DNA from 4 places in the Erwinia billingiae Eb661 genome. Region 4 is predicted to be linked to each of the others. Evidence: riboswitches for the same ligand, from Rfam matches in the RefSeq annotation. Region 4 holds a riboswitch; each other region holds the start of a gene.
The links. A riboswitch is a leader RNA that binds a small molecule or an ion and turns the genes downstream of it on or off. The one in region 4 is predicted to bind thiamine pyrophosphate.
Positions count from the first base shown of each region.

Region 1: another riboswitch for thiamine pyrophosphate. It lies ahead of tenA (thiaminase II); the one in region 4 lies ahead of thiM (hydroxyethylthiazole kinase).
Region 2: another riboswitch for thiamine pyrophosphate. It lies ahead of thiB (thiamine ABC transporter substrate binding subunit); the one in region 4 lies ahead of thiM (hydroxyethylthiazole kinase).
Region 3: another riboswitch for thiamine pyrophosphate. It lies ahead of thiC (phosphomethylpyrimidine synthase ThiC); the one in region 4 lies ahead of thiM (hydroxyethylthiazole kinase).

Region 1 covers NC_014306.1:3,046,278-3,052,212, reverse strand. Annotated here, with positions in the region: gene EBC_RS15345 (hypothetical protein) at 1-24, opposite strand, end outside; gene EBC_RS15340 (ABC transporter substrate-binding protein) at 225-1,160, opposite strand; gene EBC_RS15335 (ABC transporter permease) at 1,186-1,953, opposite strand; gene EBC_RS15330 (ABC transporter ATP-binding protein) at 1,950-2,699, opposite strand; gene tenA (thiaminase II) at 2,696-3,391, opposite strand; TPP riboswitch at 3,457-3,561, opposite strand; gene EBC_RS15320 (OprD family porin) at 3,680-4,954, opposite strand; gene EBC_RS15315 (FAD-binding oxidoreductase) at 5,108-5,935, opposite strand, start outside.
Region 2 covers NC_014306.1:842,613-848,547, forward strand. Annotated here, with positions in the region: gene thiP (thiamine/thiamine pyrophosphate ABC transporter permease ThiP) at 1-1,098, opposite strand, end outside; gene thiB (thiamine ABC transporter substrate binding subunit) at 1,074-2,060, opposite strand; TPP riboswitch at 2,102-2,208, opposite strand; gene sgrR (HTH-type transcriptional regulator SgrR) at 2,244-3,905, opposite strand; gene EBC_RS05150 (sugar efflux transporter) at 4,151-5,329, shown strand; gene leuD (3-isopropylmalate dehydratase small subunit) at 5,369-5,935, opposite strand, start outside.
Region 3 covers NC_014306.1:312,817-318,751, reverse strand. Annotated here, with positions in the region: gene nfi (deoxyribonuclease V) at 1-419, opposite strand, end outside; gene hemE (uroporphyrinogen decarboxylase) at 422-1,489, opposite strand; gene EBC_RS24670 (bactofilin family protein) at 1,673-2,215, opposite strand; gene nudC (NAD(+) diphosphatase) at 2,581-3,354, opposite strand; gene EBC_RS02835 (Rsd/AlgQ family anti-sigma factor) at 3,439-3,945, shown strand; TPP riboswitch at 4,064-4,164, shown strand; gene thiC (phosphomethylpyrimidine synthase ThiC) at 4,253-5,935, shown strand, end outside.
Region 4 covers NC_014306.1:3,314,332-3,320,266, forward strand. Annotated here, with positions in the region: gene EBC_RS26340 (fructose-bisphosphate aldolase class I, fragment) at 107-253, opposite strand; partial or broken gene EBC_RS26345 (class I fructose-bisphosphate aldolase) at 243-401, opposite strand; gene thiD (bifunctional hydroxymethylpyrimidine kinase/phosphomethylpyrimidine kinase) at 407-1,207, opposite strand; gene thiM (hydroxyethylthiazole kinase) at 1,204-1,989, opposite strand; TPP riboswitch at 2,025-2,127, opposite strand; gene EBC_RS16575 (potassium transporter Kup) at 2,209-4,086, opposite strand; gene EBC_RS16580 (hypothetical protein) at 4,237-4,482, shown strand; gene EBC_RS16585 (GNAT family N-acetyltransferase) at 4,510-4,932, shown strand; gene apbC (iron-sulfur cluster carrier protein ApbC) at 4,968-5,935, opposite strand, start outside.

The sequences.
Region 1 (5,935 bases), 270 kb from region 4:
GGCAGGACTGAGGAAGTTGCTCATGGAGTTTACCCGGGGTCGGAGGGGGGACAGGCATCAGAGAACCTGTACAGTAGGTTCCAGTATGGCATAAGTTCTTGCTAAGAAAGCCTGGGGGAAAAGCTTTTCAGGATAATGCCAGATAGCCGAGGGTAATCAGCAGCTTGAAATGGCCTGTAACATCTGTTCGCCCGCCAGCATCGACTGGCGGGCTTTACGATTTCTTAACGTAATTCCATCGCGTAATTGTTAACCGTCGTTATTTTTTTGATCAGCTTATGGTCAAAAAGGAACCGTTCGTAAGCGTCATAACGGGCTCTGTCCAGATGGGCCGGATCGCGGGCAAACATCGGCAGGGTTTTCATCCACGCGGCTTTGTTTAAGGCATTATTAAGGTCCGGGTGCGCACTGGCGAACGCATCCCAACTCTCCTGCGGATGGGCATGCAGGTAGTCGCTGCCTTTCTTCAGCGCAATCAGGAATTTTTTGATTTTCGGCGCGTTCACCTCATCGCGATTCGCCACGATAATCAGCTCGTCATAGGCCGGAACGCCGTAGTCCTCAACGTTGAATACCTGCGGATACTGACCGTGCTGCTTCAGCTCCAGCGCTTCGATATTGCGATAGCCGCCTATCACCGCATCGACCTGGCCCGCCATCAGCGCGCTGTTGAGCTGGAAATTGACGTTGACCATCTTCACCTGATCCAGACTGACCTTTTCATGGTTCAGCATGGTGCCCAGCGTCGCCTGTTCAATCCCGCTGACCGAGTAGCCAATTTTTTTGCCTTTCAGCCCGGCCGGCGAGGTGATGCTTTTATCCAGCGTAATCACCGTATTTAACGGCGAGTTGATCAGCGTGCCGACGCGCATCAGCGGTAAGCCCTGATCGGCAAAGAAATGCAGCTGTGGCTGATAGGTGATCGCCAGGTCGGCCTGTTTGGCTGCCACCAGCCGTGGCGGCAATGCCGGATCGGAAGGCGGCACAATCTTCACCTCCAGCCCCTGTTCCTTAAACGCGCCAATCTGTTCCGCGACCATGATCGGCGCGTGATCGGGGTTGATATACCAGTCCAGCACCAGCGTCAGCTTGTCGTTGGCACAGGCGGCGTGGGCACAGGCGGCAGTCAGCAGCAGGCCGCAGAGAGTTTTCTTAAACATGTGTTTCCCTTGAGTGAGGTATCGATCAGTCATTTTCCGGTGCCCAGCGGATCAGGCGACGCAGTGCACTGTCCACTGCCAGCCACAGCAGCAGGGTCATCAGCACCAGAATAAAAAGTGCCGCAAAGCAGAGTTCGGTTTGCATCCGCGCATTGGCGTTCAGCATCACGTAGCCCAGACCTTCTCCTGCGCCGACCCATTCGCCGATAATGGCACCAATCGGCGCCACTGCAGCCGCCATCCTCAGCCCGGAGCCAAACGCGGGCAGCGCCGCCATCAGCCGCACATGGCGTAATAACGCCCAGCGGGACGCGCCCATGGTGCGGGCGAGGTCGAGAAAATCGTTATTGACCCGGCGCAACCCGTCGAAGAAAGCCGAGGTGACCGGGAAGAAAATCACCAGCACCGCCATCGCCACCTTGGCGCTGATGCCGAAGCCGAACCACAGCACCAGCAAGGGTGCCAGCGCAAAGACCGGTATGGCCTGGCTGGTCAACACCAGCGGCATCAGCCAGCGCTGTAAGCGGGGAGAGAACATCATGCACAGTGCAAGGATGGCGCCGAGCAACACGCCGGCGACCAGCCCGCTGACGATTTCTGCCGCGGTCACCAGCGTGTGCGCCGCCAGATACGCGCGACTGGTCCACAGGACGTCGGCAACCGACATCGGCGTGGGCAGCAGGAAGGCAGGAACGCCGCTGCGGGTGATTGCCCACCAGACGGCAATCAGGCCGATAAATACCGTCAGGCCACGCCGCCAGCGGCCAAAGGCCGATTCTTTTGCGGATATCATCCTGCCGCCCGGGTCAGCTGTTGCAGTAATTCACCCTGGCTCTGCAACAGGTGCCGATCGTCAGGGGCCCGGGGCGGCAGTCCGGCAATCTGATGGGAATCATCAATCCCGGCGGCAGACAGCACCAACAGCTGGTGGCTAAGGCGGCAGGCTTCCAGCGGATCGTGGGTGATCAGTAACACCGTGTGGCCGGTCAGTAACATTGAGGCCAGCGTCTGGATACTGGTGCGGGTAATGGCATCCAGCGCTGAAAAGGGCTCATCCATCAGCACCATCGGCTGACGCTGATAAAGCGTGCGGGCCAGCGCGGCACGCTGCCGCATGCCGCCGGACAGCGCGGCAGGCAGGCTGTCGCCATAGCCGCTTAAGCCGACGCGATCCGTCAGTTCGTCAGCCCATTCGCGGTCGGGCTTCTCGCCACGCAGGCGTGAGGCGAGGCTGATATTCTCGCGGACGGTTAGCCATGGATAGAGCAGATCTTTCTGCCCCATATAAGCCACGCGTCCCGGAACCGGCAGACCGTCGCTGCCGGTGACCGTGCCTGCCGTCGGCTGCGCCAGCCCGGCAATGATCTTCAGCAGACTGGTTTTGCCGACGCCGCTGGCACCGAGCATCGCAGCAAACTGCCCACCGCGGATATCAATGTTCAACTGCTCAAACACCGTCCGTGCGCCGTAGCGCAGGGTCAGATCGCGAACCTGAATCCCCGGCGGGATCACGCCGCGGGCAATGTCATGACTGTTCATACCACGTTACTCAAACTGGCATTCAGGCCCATCTGCCAGAAGGCGCTTTCCAGACGGGTGGCGGTGGTGAAGATGGTTGAAAGCTCCGGCAGACGGCTCTGTGCGCCGCGCTGAACCCCGACCGTTTCCAGCAGGTCAATCGCCCGCTGTACGCTGGCCAGATAGTTTTCATCGCCGTAGTTGGCGATCCACGAGCGGTAGGGATTGCCTTCGGTGACGGTGGCGGGATTGTGCAGCAAGCCGAGGCCTATTTCGGCATAGCCCGCCACGCAGGGAAGCAGCGCGGCCAGCAGATCCAGCGCATCGCCGGACTGGCCGATATCCAGCACATAGCGGGTGTAGTTGAGGGTTTCGGGCGCTTCCTGTTCATTGCGCATCTGGCTTTCGCTGATGCCCCACTGCGTGCAGTAACCGACATGCAGCGGCAGCTCGGCGACGATGGCGTTCAGCGAGGCGGTGGCGGCACGCATTTCTGGCAAGGTTCGGAACTTGCTGACCAGCAGGGCATAGGCGCGGGCGAAATGGATCAGGAACAGGTAGTCCTGGGTCAGATAAAGCCGAAACGCGCTTTCAGGCAGCGTGCCCTGGGCCAACTGCTGAAGAAAAGGGTGGTTAACGTAGTGCTGCCAGTCAGCCGCGGCCTGCTGGCGAAGCTGGCCATAAAGACCACGGGAAAACATGTTGTCAGACATGGGACCTCCAAAAGTGAGTGGAGATCCGGGCGTGCAGAGGTATGAACAGGCAACGATCGAAAGTGGTGCTATTGCCAACCCGTCCCTTCGCTGGCATGACCCAGATCAGGTTCAAAGGGTCCGGCTAACGTCGCCATCTCAGCCCATAAAGGACACCCCTCGGAGAGGCTTGTTATACGATATTTACTTTTTGATTACAATCGATGGCTGGCAGCCGAGTTGGCGTCATAATGAAAAACGGCCTTCTTGCGAAAGCCGTTGTTTAAGCGCCACTAAGCCTGTTTTGGCTTAGAAATCATATTCTAACGCTAAGCGGTTCTGCCAGAAGTTCTTGTCAGAGGTCGAGGTGGTTTGCACGCCGACAAAGTCGGTCAGGCTCAGCCCTTTCAGCACGCCATCAAAGCTGTAGGTGCCGTAAATCAGGTACTCCGACTGATTGCTGCTGGACGCGCCGGCGCTGGCGGTCAAATCCATAAACGAGTAGCGGCTGCCGAGGGAAATATTGCTGTTGGCGGTCCAGTTCAGATCGGTGGAGTAGGCGTTGCCGCTCCCCAAATCCTGGGTACTGGTGAAGAACGGTTGGGCAAAATACTGGCCGGACGAGGTGTTATGGGCATAAGGCGTCACCAGCGCGCCGTTGCCATAGGCATTCTCACTGGCGGCGATATGGTCCCAGTTCAGTGACCAGCGCAATGAAGGTACAAAATTCATCGCATACTGCGCGCCGTAGCTGGTGCTGTTTACTTCGCCGGCCAGCGCATCGCCCTGACTCAGGCCGCGAATAAACTGCACGCCAATTTTGGGCTGCAACGGATTTTCCGACCACGACAGGAAGCTGTCGGCGTAAACCATCTTGGTGTAGTTATTGTATTCCTCGTACCACAGCTGGCCGGTCAGCTTTTTATCATCCAGCTTCAGGGCACGTCCGCCGCCGATGCCCCACATGCCGTTGGTGCGGCCATCGGCGTCGGTGTAGGCGGTGGTGTCGAGGAACTGATCGTCACCCCAGGGTTTATAGCGGGTAATTTTGGTGGCGTGCAGGAAGTTGTCGCTGTCGCCATAATTGGCGTCCACACCCCGGAACAGGATCGGGGTGATGCGCCAGTCGTAGTCGCCGATAAACGGGATATTGATACGCTGGTCACCGGCGGTGATACGGAAGTCCTGATAGTGCCAGCTCAGATAGGCTTCGCCGACGCCGGTCTCGTTTGGCCCCAGTTCACCGATCAAGTGGTCATCGTTATGCGAGATGCCGCGTTGCAAAATGCCGCTGACGCCGAGGCTCAGGCCATAATATTCCGCCGTGGCGTACTTCACGCTGCCACCGTAGCTGACGGTGTCCTGCGAATAGCCCGGTGAGAAATAGGCGTTGTGGGTGGAATAATAGAGGCTGCGCAGGCTGCCATGGACCGAGCCGCAGGTAAACATTTCGGTCAGTGAATCGGCCACGCCGGCATCACAATCCGAAACCGGTGCCGCGGCCAGCGCGTGACCCATTAATAAAGCCTGAGAGACGACGAGTGCACCCAACTTTAGCGCAAAGTTGACCTTCTTTGTTTTCATCAATAGCTTCCTGTCAAAAATTTGAAAATGATCTGCCCGCAGCAAAATTTGCTGAGTAATTGTTTTTGGGTATCCGGTAAAACCGTCCAGTGGCGAGCGCGTTATTTTAGATACGTGCTTTATTTACTCACTGTAATTAATTTTATGCTGATTTCATTTATTCAGTGACAGCGGATCGCTTGGTAATTCCAGCGTGTCGCGCACGTCCCAACCCTGCAGCTTGCCTGGGTTGAGCAGTCCTGCCGGGTCCAGCGCCTTTTTAACTGAAACCACCTCGGCCTTAATTTCCCCTTGCTTACCTTCTTCAATGGTAAAGACATGCGGATTGTTTATTTTTACATCATTATCGCGGAATATCTGCATTATTTCGTTCAATCTTTCTTCACTGGAATAGCGAATTAATTGTAATCCGCTGGCAGTGATATTGCTATCGTTGTCACGCAGGAATTCAATATGGGAAATAACTTCATCGCCGAACAATTCCGCCATCGCAATAATTTGTTGGCGATAGGTGGAATAATTGAACGCCGTCTGCAAATAGGTCAGGGTGCTGTCCACTTTCAGCGCATGCAGCGTGGTGTGGTTCCAGCAATATTCCATCAGCGAGGCGTTGGCTTCACGCGCCTCGTTCGCCGTCTGGCGCACGGCATTCTGGCCGCGATACTTTTCTAACAGTCCGCTGCACAGGCCTTCACTTTGCTCCGCAATCACGCTGATCACCGCATGTTGCGTGGCCCGGTAGTTGCCGTTCAGATGGGTGAAATAGCTCGGGATTGGTGCGGCGAACAGGGCAAGCTGGCGTTTCACCAGCCCTGGCGAGCGGGCAAAGGCATTGGCATAGTCCAGCGCATCGGTAAAGTCGTCGAACACATCCAGCCGCTCAATCCACTGATGCACCGGCGCCAGCGCCAGCTCGACTTCCAGCACGATGCCGTTGCTGCCGTAAGCATGATGCAGCAGCAAGGCCTGCGGCGCGGGAAC
Region 2 (5,935 bases), 2.5 Mb from region 4:
CCAGACGCGCTGACGCAGGCGCAATTCCCGGCTGCTCCACAGCAGCATCACCGTCAGGATCACACACAGCACCCCCGCGCCAAGCGCGATACGTATTGAGGTGAAGGTGGCCTGCCACAGCGCCGGTTGGCGTAATACTGCGGGCAGCCCCTGATTCAGGCCATCCACGATCACCGCCAGCAGCGGCGGCAGTAATAAAAGCAGCGCGGCGAAGATTAACAGCGCATCCCACACTTTGGCGCGCCCGCTGTCTTCAGGATTTCGCCAGCCGTTGATGCTTGCCGTGCCCGACGGAATCGCTTTGCTGAGCCACTGACTTAACATCACCAATCCCAGACAGCAGACCATCTGAATCATCGCCAGCAGGGCGGCACGGCCCGGATCGTAATCAAAGTTCAGCGCCTGAAATATCGCCAGCTCGATGGTGGTGGCTTTTGGTCCGCCGCCGAACGACAGGACGGTTGCGAAGCTGGCAAAACAGAGCATAAAAATCAGCGCGCCGGCAGGCAGAATTTGCCGCCGCAACCAGGGCCATTCGACCACCACGAAATGGTTCCAGCCGCGTAATCCCAGCTGAGCGGCCAGCTGGCGCTGCTCACCGGGGATCTGTTCCAGCGCCTGCAGCAGCAGACGCGCGGCTAACGGCAAATTAAAGAACACATGCGCCAGCAAAATGCCCTGCAAGCCATAGGGCGTGAAGGTATAGGGAATGCCCAGCAACGTGCAGAGATCGGCCAGCCAGCCCGTACGGCCATAGACGCTGAGGATGCCAAACACCGCCACTAACACCGGCAATACCAGCGTCATCGCGCAGAGTCTTAACAGCGTGTCCCGGCCGGGGAAGCGGCGTCGGTAAAGTGCGCGGGCCAGCGGGATCGCCGGCCCAACCGCCAGTACCGCGGAAAGAAAGGCCTGCCAGAAGGAGAAGCGCAGGACGTGCCAGAGATAGTCATCCTGCCAGAGATCCCGCCAGTGGATCGCCGGCGCACTCAGCCATAGCGCGCTGAATGCGGTCAGGGCCACGGCGACCAGCAGCGTCGCCGCCAGCGCACCGGGCACTAACGGGCCAGCACTCAGCGGCTGACGGCGCGTTGCCATGCACTGATCCATTGGCTACGTTGGCTGGCGACTTCCTGTGACGTGTATTGCAGCGAGTTGGACGGAACGGTCAGGGTATCGAAACCGGCAGGCAGGGTGCTTTTCACCACCGGATACATCCAGTTGCCGGTTGGGATACTGTCCTGGAACGGTTTATCCAGCATAAATTTCATGAATTTCTGCGCCAGCTCCGGCTGTTTGCTGCTTTTCAGCTGGCCGGCCACTTCTACCTGCAGGTAGTGACCTTCGCTGAAATTGGCGGCGGCATACTGCGATTTCTTCTCTTCAATCAGGTGGTAAGCCGGAGATGTGGTGTAGCTCAGCACCATATCGCCTTCACCCTTGAGGAACAGCCCGTAAGCTTCGCTCCAGCCTTTGGTAACGGTGACGGTTTTCTTCGCCAGCTTCTGCCAGGCTTCCGGTGCCTTATCGCCGAACACTTTCTGCATCCACAACAGCAGGCCGAGGCCCGGGGTGCTGGTGCGGGGATCTTCATAAATAATCTTCAACGGTTTGTCGCTGTTGACCAACTCTTTCAGGCTGGTGGGCGGATTTTGCAGCTTGGTTTTATCGTACACAAAGGCGAACCAGCCGTAGTCATACGGCACAAAGGTCTTATCGTTCCAGCCACCCGGAACGGTGACCTTGCTGGTATCCACCTGGCCTGGTGCGAACAGGCCGGTTTTCTCCGCCGCATCCAGCAGATTGTTATCGAGGCCCAGCACCACATCGGCCTTGCTGTTTTTACCTTCCATCCGCAGACGGTTAAGCAGCGAGACGCCGTCTTCCAGCGCCACGTATTTCAGCTCGCAGCCGCAGTCCGCTTCAAACGCCTTTTTGATGGCAGGACCCGGTCCCCAGTCAGCGGAAAAAGAGTCGTAGGTATAAACAGTCAGGACGGGTTTAGCCGCGAAGGCCGGGAAGGTGCCGAGGATCAGTAAAGGCAGAACTTTTTTTAACACTTTGCGTTCCTTGAAAGTTAGGGGTCGCAAAGGATCTGAGCAATCTGGAGAGTCTCAAATCCCTACGCCGGCATTATCCGGATCAGGTTCGACGGGTTTGTCTCAGCGCTGGCAGTGAAACACCGCGAACGCACCCCGTTGAGAACGGCCTATTCTAGTGATTTCCGCTGGGTAACGAAAGCATCATGCGTCGTCAGGGGCGAACCAGGCGGATTTAAAATCAAACCAGCCCAGCATATTCATTCTGACCCCGCGCATGCTGCGTTGACCTTCCAGCAGCAGCCAGTGATGGAACAGCGGATGCAGCGTCCAGGTGTTGATCAACTGCTTGCCCCAGTCGGCCAGCGGCAGCTTCTGTTCGCGCCAGCGTTGCGCATCCTTTTCCCAGTCCAGCGTGACGCAATGATGCACCAGCGGGATTTCGTACAGCAGCGCAAACACCGAAAATTCCAGCGGCAGGGTGAAGTTGGCGCTGCCGAGCCAGATATCGCTCTCGGCTTCGCCGCGGTGCCAGATGTCATAATCGACCTGTTGGGTGATCAACTCCACGCCCTGTTCGGCGAGGATCGGCCGTAACGCATTGGCGATGCCCTGATGCTCGACGTGATCGTTATACCAGGTCAGCGTCAGGGTGGTCAGCCCGTCGGGCTTCTGGCTGGCAGCCATATCGCGGCGATGATGCCAGCGCGGCAGCAGGCCATAAGCCGGAAACCAGTAGCGTTGATAGCCAATACCGGCATGATTCAGCAGGGCGATCGGGTTGAACAGCGTGCTGACCCAGCGACGGATGTGTTCATCGCGACCCTGTTCGGATCGCTGATCAAACAGCAGGAAGTAGCAGCCTTCTTCCAGACGGCTCTCTTCAGACTTTTCTTCCAGCCCTTTGCCTTCCAGCTTAACCCCGGCATAAACCAGCTCATCACTGATTTCCGGCAACACCCAGATATTCACTTCATCAATCAGCGCGCGGTAACCAAAATAGTCATCAAACGCCTGGATCCTCAGTTGGGTGGTCTGATTGCGCACCACCGCATAAGGGCCAGTGCCTATCGGCTGACGGGCGAAGTCCGTGAGGAAGGGCCACTCTTTCGGCAGGATCATGGTGCTGACGCTGCCCAGCAGCCAGGGCAGCCAGTTGTCGGGCTGATGCAGATGAATATCCAGCGTCCAGGGCGCCGAGGACTCGATGCGATCGAAATGGGCATAAAGGCGTTGGGGCTTCAGTCGCTCAAGGGTGCTGATAATGTCGGCCATCTCCAGCTCACGGCCATGATGAAAGTGGATCGCCGGGCGCAGATAAAACCGCCAGTGCAGCGGAGAAAGCTGCTGCCAGTGGTGGGCAATATCGGCTTCGATTTCCCCATTTTCCTCATTTATCCGCGTCAGGCTGCTAAAAATCTGACGGGCAAGGTGGGTTTCAGAACGACGCAGCGGCGTACCGGGTAACAGATTCAGTAACGAGCGATAGTACATCACCCGCAGGATATGTTTCCCCTGGCGGAAACTGCGGCCAAGATGAGAGATCAGCATCTGTCTGACCGTGTTTTTATCGCCCACCAGCTGCACCAGCTGGTCGATGCGATCGTTCTCCAGCAACTCTTCCGCCCGCTGCTGTTGCAATGCCAGTCCGGTGTAATGGAAGCTGAGCTTCGAACGTTTTCCGCGCCCGGCTTCAGCCTGCCAGTTCAGCCAGCCCTGTTCCTGCATCGCGTTCAGCAGATTGCGCATATGCCGGCGGGAGCAGCTCAGTTGTACCGCCAGATCGTTGAGCGTGGTCTCCTGCGGCTGGCCTTCGCAGCACTGCCACAGGCGGATAAACTGTTGTTGTAAGCGGGCAGAAGACATAAAAGAGGAACCCTTATCAGAAAGCAGTCTGTTTTTTCTTCCTTATATTAGGACGATAATGCCCGCAGATGAAAGAGCGGGAGACATTCTTCGAATGCGCTCTGACATTGATGATTCTGAGTATGGTGCCTTTCACCAGCCAGCCGGGTTAATACCTTGCTGGCTTTTTTCGCTGCTCCATGTTTTCTTCTATGCTTGCTGTTTGTCGACTCACCTCTGTGGCGACTTTTTTTGAAGGATCAGCTATGAAATCGCTCCTCACGCGCCGTCGCCGTATCAATCCTGTTTACGTCGCCTTTATGGCCGTGTCGTTTATGGTGGGCGTGGCGGGTGCGCTTCAGGCTCCGACGCTTAGCCTGTTTTTGACCCGTGAAGTGGCCGTTCGTCCGTTCTGGGTCGGGCTGTTTTACACCATCAATGCGATAGCCGGCATTGCGGTGAGCATTTTGCTGGCAAAGCGCTCGGACAACCGGGGCGATCGCCGCATGCTGATCCTGTTTTGCTGCGTGATGGCGATTGGCAACGCGCTGATCTTTGCCTTCAACCGTGACTATCTGACGCTGATTACCTTTGGCGTGCTGCTCTCCGCTCTGGCCAGCGTGTCGATGCCGCAAATCTTTGCCCTTGCCCGCGAATATGCTGATAGCTCCGCCCGAGAGGTGGTGATGTTCAGCTCGGTGATGCGTGCCCAACTGTCACTGGCCTGGGTAGTCGGGCCGCCGTTGTCCTTTGCGCTGGCGCTGAATTACGGCTTCACCACCATGTTTTTGATTGCCGCCGGACTGTTTGTGGTCTGTGTGGCGCTGATCTGGTTTGCGCTGCCGTCGGTGCCGCGCGTGGAACAACCGCCTGAAGTGGTGATCACCCAAATCAGCGCGTGGAAGAATAAAGATGTGCGGCTGCTGTTTATGGCTTCATTGCTGATGTGGACCTGCAACACCATGTATATCATCGATATGCCGCTGTATATCAGCAGCGTGTTGGGGTTGCCGGATAAGCTGGCTGGATTGCTGATGGGCGTGGCGGCCGGGCTGGAAATCCCGGCGATGCTGCTGGCGGGCCATTATGTGAAGCGCTTCGGCAAACGCAAAATGATGCTGTTTGCGGTGGCGTCCGGGGCGATATTCTATCTGGGGCTGGTGGTGTTCCACGACAAAGCGGCGTTGATGGCGTTGCAGATCTTTAATGCCATCTTTATCGGTATTGTCGCCGGGATCGGCATGCTCTATTTCCAGGATCTGATGCCGGGAAGGCCCGGTGCGGCGACCACATTATTTACCAACAGTATTTCGACGGGGGTGATTCTGGCGGGCGTGATTCAGGGCGCGCTGGCGGAAACCTTTGGCCATTATTCGGTTTACTGGGCGGCGTTGGTACTGTCGATTGGGGCGCTGGTGATGTCGGCCAAAGTGAAGGATGTCTGAGGGACGTTCGGGCGGAAGTGCTTCCGCCCGTGAGGGTCACTAACGCAGAAAGGCCGGCTGGGTTTTCTCATACGCCGTAATATCGGCGTCATGTTGTAGCGTCAGGCCAATGTTATCCAGCCCGTTGATCAGGCAGTGTCGGCGGAAGCTGTCGATGCTGAACGCGTAGTGCTTACCATCGGCGATGACCTCCTGCTTTTCCAGATCGACGGTGATTTCCACGCCCGGCTGTGCGGCAACCAGCTGGAACAGCGTGTCTACCTCTTCCTCGCTCAACGACACCAGCAGCAGCTGATTGTTAAACGAATTATTGGCAAAGATATCGGCAAAATCGCTGCCGACAATCGCCTGAATACCGTAGTCAGTCAGTGCCCAGGGCGCATGCTCACGGGAGGAGCCGCAGCCAAAGTTTTCCCGCGTCAGCATAATGCTGGCACCACGAAACGCGGGCTTGTTCAACACGAAATCCGGGTTGGGGATCTGGCCTTCGGCATCGCTGTAACGCCAGTCGTAAAACAGGTTGCGGCCAAAACCGGTGCGCGTCACCATCTGCAGAAATTGCTTCGGGATAATCGCATCGGTATCGACGTTTGCCGCATCCATCGG
Region 3 (5,935 bases), 2.1 Mb from region 4:
TCGAAGGTGCCACACAGCCGACTTTTTGCTACGCCCAGCGTCGGCACATCCACCAGCAGGCCAAAGTGGCTGGCAACGCCCAGGCGACGCGGATGGGCAATGCCCTGCCCATCGACCATTAACAGGTCAGGGCGATGCTCCAGCTGCTGCCAGGCGGCCACCAACGCGGGATATTCACGGAAGGAGAGATAACCGGGGATATAGGGCATGGTGGTGGCGATGCGCGCAACACGATGCTCCACTAACTGGAGCGAAGGATATTCCAGAATAACCAGGGCGGCGCGGGTTATCTCACCGCCCTGCTCAAACCCGACATCGGCACCGCCAATGTAACGGGGCGGCATTACCTCAAAATCATCTTCACGTATCACCTCAGCGGCACGCGCAAGCTGTTCCTGTTTTAATGCCTGAATATCCATGCTTAGTCCTGATGGTATGGGCGAGACAACGTGTGGACTGCCTCGACAAACACGCCTGCGTGCTCTGGCGGCACATCCTGATGGATGCCGTGACCCAGATTGAACACGTGACCGCTGCCATTACCGTAGCCTGCAAGGATAGTTGCTACTTCCTGCTCGATACGGGCAGGCGCGGCATACAGCATGGAAGGATCCATATTGCCCTGCAGCGCGACCTTATCGCCTACACGGCGGCGTGCATCGCCAATATCGGTCGTCCAGTCCAGCCCCAGCGCATCACAGCCGGTCGCCGCCATGGCTTCCAGCCACTGTCCGCCACCCTTGGTGAACATAGTAACCGGTACGCGACGTCCGTCGTTTTCACGCTGCAGGCCATCAATGATTTTGTGCATGTAGTGAAGGGAGAACTCAAGGTAGTCACGACCCGTCAACACGCCGCCCCAGGTATCAAAGATCATCACCGACTGCGCACCGGCGCGGATTTGCGCATTGAGGTACAGGGTGACGCTGTCAGCCAGCTTATCCAGCATCAGATGCAGGGTGGCCGGCTCGGCATACATCATCTTTTTCAGTTTGGTGAAGGCCTTGCTGCTGCCGCCTTCCACCATATAGGTCGCCAACGTCCACGGGCTGCCGGTGAAACCAATCAGCGGAACCTCACCGTTCAGATTCTTACGGATGGTGCGCACGGCATTCATCACATAACCCAGTTCTTGTTCAGGATCGGGGATTGGCAGCTTTTCAACGTCTGCACGACAGGTGACCGGTGAAGAGAAACGCGGACCCTCACCCGTTTCAAAATAGAGGCCTAAGCCCATCGCATCTGGAATGGTCAGGATATCGGAGAACAGGATCGCCGCGTCCAGGTTATAGCGACGCAGCGGTTGCAGCGTCACTTCACACGCCAGTTCGGCATTTTTGCACAGCGACATAAAATCACCGGCTACCGCGCGAGTCGCTTTGTACTCAGGCAAATAACGCCCGGCCTGGCGCATCATCCACACTGGCGTTACATCTACCGGCTGGCGCAACAGGGCGCGCAAATAACGATCGTTCTTCAGTTCACTCATTTTTAAAAGCTCTCTAAGCACACATGCATGCGCGTAGTGTAACATTTATTGGAAATGGCGCTGCCACAGCGTCACAAAAATTGAGCGATCGCCGGGCGGCTGAGAGCGGAAGACAGAATGGGCTCACCCACCGGGCGGTGAACCTCGCGCCCGGTTGGGTGGCTTAATGCGCATATCAAACCCTTATTTAGCGGCTTTATCACCCCGCTCTTTATTGATATTTTTTCCCGGCGCTGGCGGCATTAACTCAGATATTTCTGGCTTTGTCCTCGCCGCGGTCGAGGCTTTATCTGGCAGCCTGTTTTCATCAAGCACATGAGAATTGCCAATAAATACGCCGCCTTTCTCAATAGAGAAATCCTCGGCATAAACATCCCCTTCAATTCGGCCACGGGAAAGAATCGTGACTGACTTCGCGTAACAGCATCCTTTTAGCGAACCATTTACGACAACTTTCAAAGAAGATACCTTGCCATTCACTTTCCCCTCTTGACCGATCTGTACCGTTTTCTTACTGACAATATCGCCAACGATCTGACCATTTATCGAAATATTAGCTTCATTAATTATTTCACCCGTTAATTTACTGCCTGATGAAATACGGGTTTCTTTCGCCGTCGCGCTCTCATCAGCCAGCTCCAGCGCGGCCTTCGGTGCCAGCAGCGAGGCGGTATCGACTGAGCCGTTCACTGGCGAGTCTGTTTCTTTCTTATTGAAGTTAAACATATTGGGATCCATCCTTTTAGCGAGAGTTAATAAAACGAATATTAAATAACAGCCGATCGTCACCCTCAGGCAACAATCAAAGAATTTATATTGCGGGAAGAGGTAACAACAAAGAGAAAAAATCCATAAGAGCCACAGGCCCCATAAGTAATGTTCTTTCCTGAACCTTTCCATGGCATCATTCCCTGATGTTATTAACATGACATTAATATTAATGCAGTCTGGCAGACAAAATCAGAACAATAAAATACGTGATGCTGCACGATTAAGCACAGTAGTTTATTTAAAAAAATGAAATACGATGATTAAACACCCGAGCGGGTTCAGCAAAAGCCGGCAAAGGGTGAATTTGCCGGCCTGGGTACTTACTCAGCCTCTTCGCGGCAAAGCACCACGGTATCCTCAATCAGGCGACGGGCGACCGTTCCTGGAGGAGGAAGCTGCGGTAAGGCATCAAAGCGATACCAACCCGCATCCAGTAGCTCTTTGGGATCGATAACAATCTCGCCGCTGTCGTAATCGGCCATAAAAGCCATCATCAACGACTGGGGGAACGGCCAGGGTTGAGAGGAGACGTAACGCAAGTTTTTCACCTTCAGCCCGCTCTCTTCCATCACTTCACGCGCGACGGTTTGTTCCAGCGTTTCGCCGACTTCAACAAAACCGGCCAGCACCGTATAGATGCCGTTACGGTGTTTGGTATGCTGGGCCAGCAGGATCTCTTCCCCACGGCGGATCGCCACAATGATGCAGGGCGCGATTTGCGGGTAATAGCGCTGTCGACAATGGCGGCAGAGGCAGGCAAGTTCGGTTTTGCTGTGGTGCATTTCATGGCCGCAGTAGCCGCACCACTTATGCGAGCGATAGAACTCCGCCAGCTGGATCCCTTTACCCGCCAGCTGGAACAGGCCCACGTCCAGATCGAGGATCTGACGCAAGGATCCCATGCCCTCTTGACGGTTCTCACAGATCAGCCAGACGGGATCGCCCTGCCACTCGCCGATTTGTGATCCGTTCGATCCTGTCAGGCTTAATTCTTGCGCGCTACCGAACGGTAATTGACCTTTCGGTAACCAAAGTTTATGTTCATGACTGACAACCCACCAGCCAACGTCTACGCTTGAAATCTCACGTTGCATAAAATTGCTCATCCTCAGCTTTACAGACTTTCTGAATTACTGGATTGGGGCGAAATAGTAATAATTACACTCATGGAGTCACTCATGCTTAACCAGTTAGAAGTTCTGACCGCGCGCGTCGGCGGATGTAGCGACCTGGTAGACTTTTGTCTACGCTCCCGCAGGCAGTTGTTGATTGCCTATTATCGTCTGGTTGGCATCAAGCCTAACAAGGAATCGCTCACTACGCTCGATGAAAACGCGCTGGACAGCTTCTGTCAGGGATTGGTGGATTACCTTTCCACCGGGCATTTCACCGTTTATCAACGCTTTATTCAGGAGATGGAAGGCAGCGAACAGTTGGCTAAAGCCGCGCTGATCTACCCTTCCCTGCAGGCAAACACCGAGATGATCATGCAGGTGTATGATACCCATCTCGAGAAGGCCATCGATCACGATAACTGTCTCGAATTCCAGAATGCTTTGTCCACAGTGGGCGAAGCGCTGGAAGCGCGTTTCACGCTTGAAGACCGCTTTATTCAGCTGGCGCTGGAAAAAACGGCGGATAAGCCTGAGGCAGCTAATGAGAGTGCGCTTGCCCGTCCGGCGTAAACGTTATCAGATTGTAAACCCCTTGTAGTTTCAAAAAAGCCCCTTTATGCTGAAAGGGCACTATGTGGCGAGGCCAGTCCTGCCACGATTGTTTTGCTGGTGCTGTCTGCCAGCAAAATTCTTCTTGTCGGAGTGCCCTTAGGGGCTGAGACCGTTAATTCGGGATCCGCGGAACCTGATCAGGTTAGTACCTGCGAAGGGAACAAGAGTAAATCTTCAGTGACGGTGTGGATCCGACCATTTTCACACCCTGCGCTTACTCCTCCGAACTCCAGGCAAGCAAATTCCCTTTTTTCAGGAACGAGCTATGTCTACCCGTGATAAAAGACCGACCCGCCGCGAACAGCGCGCAGAAGCCCAGCAGTTTATCGACTCCCTTCAGGGCACCGCTTTCCCCAATTCTAAACGCATCTGGCTGAACGGTTCGCGCGAGGATATTCGCGTGCCGATGCGTGAAATCCAGCTCAGTCCGACGATGGTCGGTGGCAGCAAAGACAATCCGCAGTTTGAAGATAACGAACCGGTACCGGTGTATGACACGGCCGGACCTTATGGCGATCCGGACGCAAAAATTGATGTGCATCGCGGACTTGCCAGGCTACGCAATGACTGGATTGAACAGCGTGGTGATACTCAGCACATTGAGCAGCTCAGTTCGGTGTACACCCAACAGCGCCTGGCGGATGAAGGCCTCGATCATTTGCGTTTTGACCATCTTCCCCGCCCACGCAAGGCACTGGCTGGCCGCTGCGTGACGCAAATGCATTACGCGCGGCTGGGCGTGATTACGCCAGAGATGGAATTTATCGCCCTGCGTGAAGATATGGGCCGCGAACGTATTCGGGGTGACGTGCTGTTGCAACAGCATCCCGGCAACAGCTTTGGTGCCAGCCTGCCGGAAAATATCACGGCAGAGTTCGTCCGGCAGGAAGTGGCGGCCGGCCGCGCCATCATCCCTGCAAATATTAACCATCCTGAATCCGAACCGATGATTATCGGCCGCAATTTCCTGGTGAAGATTAACGCCAATATCGGTAACTCCGCGGTCAGCTCGTCGATTGAAGAGGAAGTGGAGAAGCTGGTGTGGTCCGCCCGCTGGGGCGCCGATACGGTGATGGACCTTTCTACCGGGCGCAATATTCATGAGACGCGCGAATGGATCCTGCGTAACAGTCCCGTTCCGATTGGTACGGTTCCCATTTATCAGGCGCTGGAAAAAGTGAACGGTTTGGCAGAGGATCTCAACTGGGAAGTGTTCCGCGATACCTTGCTGGAACAGGCTGAACAGGGCGTCGATTACTTCACCATCCATGCCGGTGTGTTGCTGCGCTATGTGCCGATGACCGCAAAACGCCTGACGGGGATCGTCTCCCGGGGGGGATCGATCATGGCCAAGTGGTGCCTGTCTCACCACAAAGAGAGCTTCCTCTACGAACACTTCCGCGAGATCTGCGAGCTGTGCGCCGCCTACGACGTTTCGCTGTCGCTGGGCGACGGACTTCGTCCAGGATCGATTCAGGATGCCAACGATGAAGCGCAGTTTGCCGAGCTGCATACGCTGGGCGAGCTGACCAAAATTGCCTGGGAGTATGACGTGCAGGTGATGATCGAAGGACCAGGACATGTGCCGATGCAGATGATCCGCCGCAATATGACCGAGCAACTCAATCACTGCCACGAAGCGCCGTTCTATACGCTCGGCCCGCTAACCACCGATATCGCGCCTGGCTACGACCATTTCACCTCCGGTATTGGCGCGGCGATGATTGGCTGGTTTGGCTGCGCAATGCTCTGTTACGTCACGCCGAAAGAGCATCTGGGCTTGCCCAACAAGGAAGATGTTAAGCAGGGTCTGATTACCTACAAGATTGCCGCGCATGCCGCCGACCTGGCAAAAGGGCATCCCGGCGCGCAGATCCGCGATAACGCCATGTCCAAAGCCCGCTTCGAATTCCGCTGGGAAGATCAGTTTAATCTGGCACTCGATCCT
Region 4 (5,935 bases):
TTTCAGGCAAGAGTGGAGAGGCTTAAGCATCGATAGTTTGTAACAAAATAATCACATAGGGTGAAAGATAAGGGGCTAATCATTGTCAACCCCTTATCGTTAGCGATTAAGCAATGGTGACGTCTTTCGCCAGATAGACATCCTGCACCGAATTGATCAGCGCCACGCCATCCTTCATCGATTTCTTAAAGGCTTTACGGCCCAAAATCAGCCCCATACCGCCCGCACGCTTGTTGATCACCGCGGTGCGCATAACGGCGCGACACCGAGGCCAGCACGCCATAAGTGGAGGCCACGCAGTTACAGCCCGACTCGATGGCCAGCTCGACGATCTTCTTTGGATCGAAATAGAGTGGATTGGCAGCAAATGACGCGCCCGCCAAGTGCTCGACGCCCTGATCGTCCGCTACCACCAGCGATGAAAATGGTGCACCGGGCCGATGCCCTTGCCGACTTCCAGCGAATCGGCCTGCTCCAGCGCGCCCTGTAACCAGCCCTTGGCGTCCTGCACCGTCGACACCCAGTTATCATGCCGGGGTCGCAGCGCGGCCAGCGCAGCGGAAAGCGTACAGCCGGTGCCATGGGTATGCTTTGTTGGCACGCGCGGCGCGGTAAAACGCTGCTCCAGCTGGCGGCTGAACAGCCAGTCCGGGCTTTCGGCATCGCTCAGATGTCCGCCTTTCATCAGCACCGCCTGGCAACCCAGCGCTAACAGCGCCCTTCCCTGTCGCCGCATCTCATCTTCGTTAGTGGCAACCGGACACTCCAGCAGCGCCGCCGCTTCCGGCAGATTTGGCGTGATCAGTGAAACGTGCGGCAACAGGCACTCACGCAGCGTGGCAACCGCCGTCGGCGAAAGCAGCGGATCGCCACTTTTCGCCAGCATCACCGTATCCAGCACAATCCACGGCACGGACGAGGCCTTCAGTCCTTCAGCCACCACCTTGACGATATCGCTGCTGGCTAACATGCCGATTTTTACGCTGTCGATGCGCACGTCGCTCAGCACGGAATGTAATTGTGCCGCGACAAAGTCGGGCTCAATGCGGTAAACCGACTGCACGCCACAGGTATTCTGCGCCACCAGCGCGGTGATCACGGTGGTGCCATAGGCACCCAGCGCCGAGAAGGTTTTCAGATCGGCCTGAATGCCCGCGCCACCGCTGGGATCGGTTCCGGCAATGCTCAGTGCGTTGATGCGCTTCATCCCTGAACCTCCAGAGTGAACAGCTCGTCGAGGAACAGCGCAACAAAACTGCCGGGACCCGCTGCCGCCATCGCCGCGCGTTCGCCTGCCAGGCTCATTATCCGGCAGGCGCTGGCAACGTGCGTTAACCGGTCGCCAGGCAGCGCGGCAAATCCGGCCACCACCGCCGACAACGCGCAGCCGGTGCCGACCACGCGGGTCATCAACGGCGAACCGCCAGCCACAGCCAGCACCCGTTGGCCATCGGTGACGTAATCCGTTTCCCCGGTGACCGCAACGATGGCGCCGGTGGTGCTGGCCAGCAGACGAGCGGCGTCCAGCGCCAGCGCCGAGTCATGCAGGCTGTCGACGCCGCGCCCGGAGGTTGCCTGGCGCGCCAGCGCCATGATTTCCGAGGCGTTGCCGCGAATAGCCGCAGGACGGTGTTCCAGCAGCTGCTGACAGAATTCAGTGCGGAAGGTCAATGCGCCGACGGCAACCGGATCCAGCGTCCAGGCACGCTGCGCCTTTCCGGCCGCGTGCACAGCGGCCAGCATCGCTGTACTGCGGGAATGGGTGAGCGTGCCGACGTTGACCAGCACGGCATCGGCAATGGCGCTGAACTGCGCGGCTTCGTCGGGATCAATCACCATCGCCGGCGATGCGCCCAGCGCCAGCAACACGTTGGCAGTAAAAGTCTGCACCACATCGTTGGTCAGGCAGTGAATTAACGGCGATTTTTCACGGAAGAGGTGGAGCGACGCCACGGCATCCGCCGCGACAAAGGTATGAGGTTGGTTCATGGTACAACTCCCAACCGGCGATCAAGAAGGCGATGCGGTCAGGCATCTGACTTCCCTCCGCTGGCATTATCCAGTTCAGGTTCGACGGGTTTTTCTCAGCCCTTTCTTTGGAAAGAAACGGCACCCCGAGTCATTTACTACGTGCTTTCAGCCGCCAGATTACGGGATGGCGCTTTTCTTTACCATCCCCCAGGCGTTAATCAGATCAACATTCCACCGCTACACCGGGATGCGGCGACCGATCTCCACCACACGGTCACTGGGCAGGTAGTAGTAGTCGGTCACATGCATGCCGTTGCGCGCCATCCAGCTGAAAATCACGCGCTGCCAGGCCGGCAGGCCGCCGCTACCTTCGCGTGGGATGATGTTTTCATGGCCCAGATAATAGGTGACATCCTCGGTATCCAGCTCGCAGTTATCCAGTTGCGGATAGCGTAACAGCGCAGGGATATTCGGCCGCTCCATAAAGCCATACACCGCCAGCGCGTGCCAGAAGCCCGGCGCAAGCTGGGTGACGGTTAAGCGCTCGTCGGCATTGATGCGCGGAACGTTGTCGATAGCGATCGTTAGCGACAGCACGTGCCCATGCAATGAGCCGTTTCGCTTCACCTGCCACTGCATCACCGGCGGCGTGCCCTCTTTCTCCCGCGTCAGAAACACCGCCGTGCCCGGCACTCTGGGTATGGCTTTTTCTTCCAGCATTGCCAGGAAGTCGTCCACCGAAATAAATTTTTCGTGCACCGCCCTGCTCGCCGCTTCCACGCCGCGGTGCCAGAGCAACATCACACCGTACACGACCAGCGCCAGGATCAGCGGCATATAGCCCCCCTCGAACACCTTACTCATATTGGCGACCAGGAAGCACAGGTCGATGACAAAGAACACACCGGCAATCAGCAGGCTGGTGAGCCGGTTCCAGCGCCACACCTCATGCATCGCAACATATAACAGCCCGGAGGTCATGATCATCGTCAGCGACACGGCGATGCCATAGGCTGCTGCCAGCTTGTCGGAAGATTTGAAGAACACCGCGAGGAAGATGGTCACCACCATCAGCAACCAGTTAATCGCCCCGATATAGATTTGCCCGTAGCTCTCTTCGGTAGTCTGTTTAACCCGCAGCCTCGGCAGCCAGCCTAGCTGAATTGCCTGACGGGTCATGGAAAACGCACCGCTGATAATCGCCTGACTGGCAATGATGGTGGCGAGCGTGGCGAGGATCACCAGCGGGATTTGCAATACCGGCGGGCAAAGCCGGAAGAAAATATTTTGCGTTACGTCAGCACCTGAAAGCAGTAACGCTGCCTGTCCGGCGTAGTTGAGCAGCAAGCTGGGAAAGACGATAGCAAACCAGGCCAGCCAAATCGGCTTTTTGCCAAAATGGCCCATATCGGCATACAGCGCTTCCGCACCGGTGACGCAAAGGAATACGCCGCCGAGCACCAGAAAGCTGACGATGCCGTTGGAGAAGAGAAAGTCGATACCGTACATCGGGTTGAGCGCCACCAGCACCGCAGGATGCTGCACAATCCCCCAGATGCCCAGGCCGGCGATAACCGCGAACCACAGCGCCATAATCGGACCAAAGACTTTGCCAATCTTCGCCGTGCCCAGCGGTTGAATGGCAAACAGCGCCAGCAGGATCACCACCGCGCCAGGCAGGATCCAGGGTTGTGATTCCGGCAGGATAATGGTCAGCCCTTCAAGGGCAGAGAGTACCGAGATCGCTGGCGTGATCGCACCGTCGCCATAGATCAGCGCCGCACCGAAAAGCCCGGCAAACAGCACCAGCGGTCGCCGTTTATCCTTGCGTACTAATAGCGACATCAGCGCCAGAATGCCGCCTTCGCCATGGTTGTCGATGCGCATCGCAAACAGGGCATACTTTACCGAGGTGATCATCACCATGGTCCAGAACAGCAGCGACAGCAGCCCGAGGATCACCTCCGGCGTGGGTCCTTCGCCCGACAAAGAGAGCACGGTTTTTAAGGTATACAGCGGGCTGGTGCCGATATCGCCAAATACCACCCCCAGCGCGCCGGCGGCAAGTACCGGCAGGCTAAGCGTATTTTCTTGTGTGTCCTGACTGGCGGTCATTGCGCCTTCCTTATGAAACCCCAATCTCTTTACACTGGCCTGGAGATGGGAAAGCGTCAACTTCGCCCAAGGACTCTTTTGGCTAACGGCCAACAATACGCTACTCTTGGGCATCATCCCGTCCTGAGCCGAGACAATACGCAACGCATTATGACCAGACCGCTTAATGAACAGTACGGCATCAGCGTGGCAGCGCTGAAGATGCTGCAATACCTGAAACAGATTTCACGCGGGGATCGGGGGTTTTCTATCCTCGACACCACGCTTAACCACCGTTGCAACGTGACGCCACCGGATAATTTTAAGGTGCTTGATGAGCTGTTTGAGGCCGGAAAAATTGACTACGACTATCGCGGCACCGGGCTTGATGGCGAACGGCATGTCAAGCCGGTCTGATAATCCCCGCGCGCGCCGGAGCCAGTCGTGAACGTTCGTCCCTTTACTGAGGCCGACCGCCCTTTCCTGCGCACGCTGTTTCTTGCGTCGCGCAAGGCAAACTGGCACTGGCTGGATGGCAGTGACTGGGCGCTGGAAGATTTTGATCGGGTCACGCTGGGCGAGCGCATCCTGGTGGCGGAAGACAACGGTCACCGCCTCGGATTTGCGGCGGTGTTACCTAACGATAATTTTCTGCACAGCCTGTTTATCGACCCCGACTGGCAGGGAAAGCACGTGGGCAGCCTGTTGCTGACCGCCGTGCAGGCGGCGTTCACCTCCACCGGCGCGTTGAAATGCATGAAGGCCAATCATCATGCGGTGGCCTTTTATCAACGGCATGGCTGGACGATAATTTCTGACGGCGAGAGTGAACACGGTGAGTACTGGCTGATGCATTTTGTGCGCTGAACGCTCTCCCGGCGATGAAACCGGGAGAAGGTGACTCAGACCGCGCGGAAGGCGATATCGGCAGGGATCACTTCCCCTTGCCAGTAAAGCTGGGCAGCCACCGCACCGGCCAGTTGGCGATACATCGCCGTAAACTCACTATCCGGACGACGCACCACCGTTGGCTGTCCATCATCCAGATCCTCACGCAACGTAATGTGCAGCGGCAGCTGGGCCAGCAGGCGCGTATGGTATTGCTCTGCTAATTTCTCCGCCCCGCCGCTGCCAAAAATAGCCTCGTGGTGACCGCAGTTGCTGCAAATATGCATACTCATATTCTCAACGATACCTAATACCGGGACGTTAACCTTCTCAAACATCACGATACCTTTTCGGGCATCCACCAGCGCGATGTCCTGTGGCGTGGTCACCACCACCGCACCGGTCACCGGCACATTCTGCGCCAGCGTCAGCTGAATATCACCGGTACCCGGCGGCATATCCAGCACCAGATAGTCGAGGTCCGGCCACATCGTTTCGTTCAGCAGTTGCATCAGCGCTTTGCTGGCCATCGGCCCACGCCAGACCATGGCGTTATCGTCCGTCACCAGATAACCAATCGAGTTGGTTGCCAGGCCGTGCGCCATAATCGGCGCCATATGCGTGCCGTCTGGCGAGGTTGGGCGTTCATCACGGGTGCCGAGCATGTCGGGGATCGAAGGACCGTAAATATCGGCATCCAGCAGCCCGACTTTGGCTCCTTCAGCGGCCAATGCCAGCGCCATATTGACGGCGGTGCTGGATTTTCCCACGCCACCTTTGCCCGAGCTGACGGCAATAATGTTCTTCACGCCGGTGGCACCGGGATGATTTTTCACTCTTTTCAGCGTGGCGATGTCGTGCGTCAGGCGCCAGCTGATAGCGGTGGCGCTGGTCAGACGTAACAGCTCGGCGCTGGCCGACTCTTTCAGCGCTTCAAAACCGCTATGCCAGGCAAATGGCATCACCAAATCAATATGCAGGG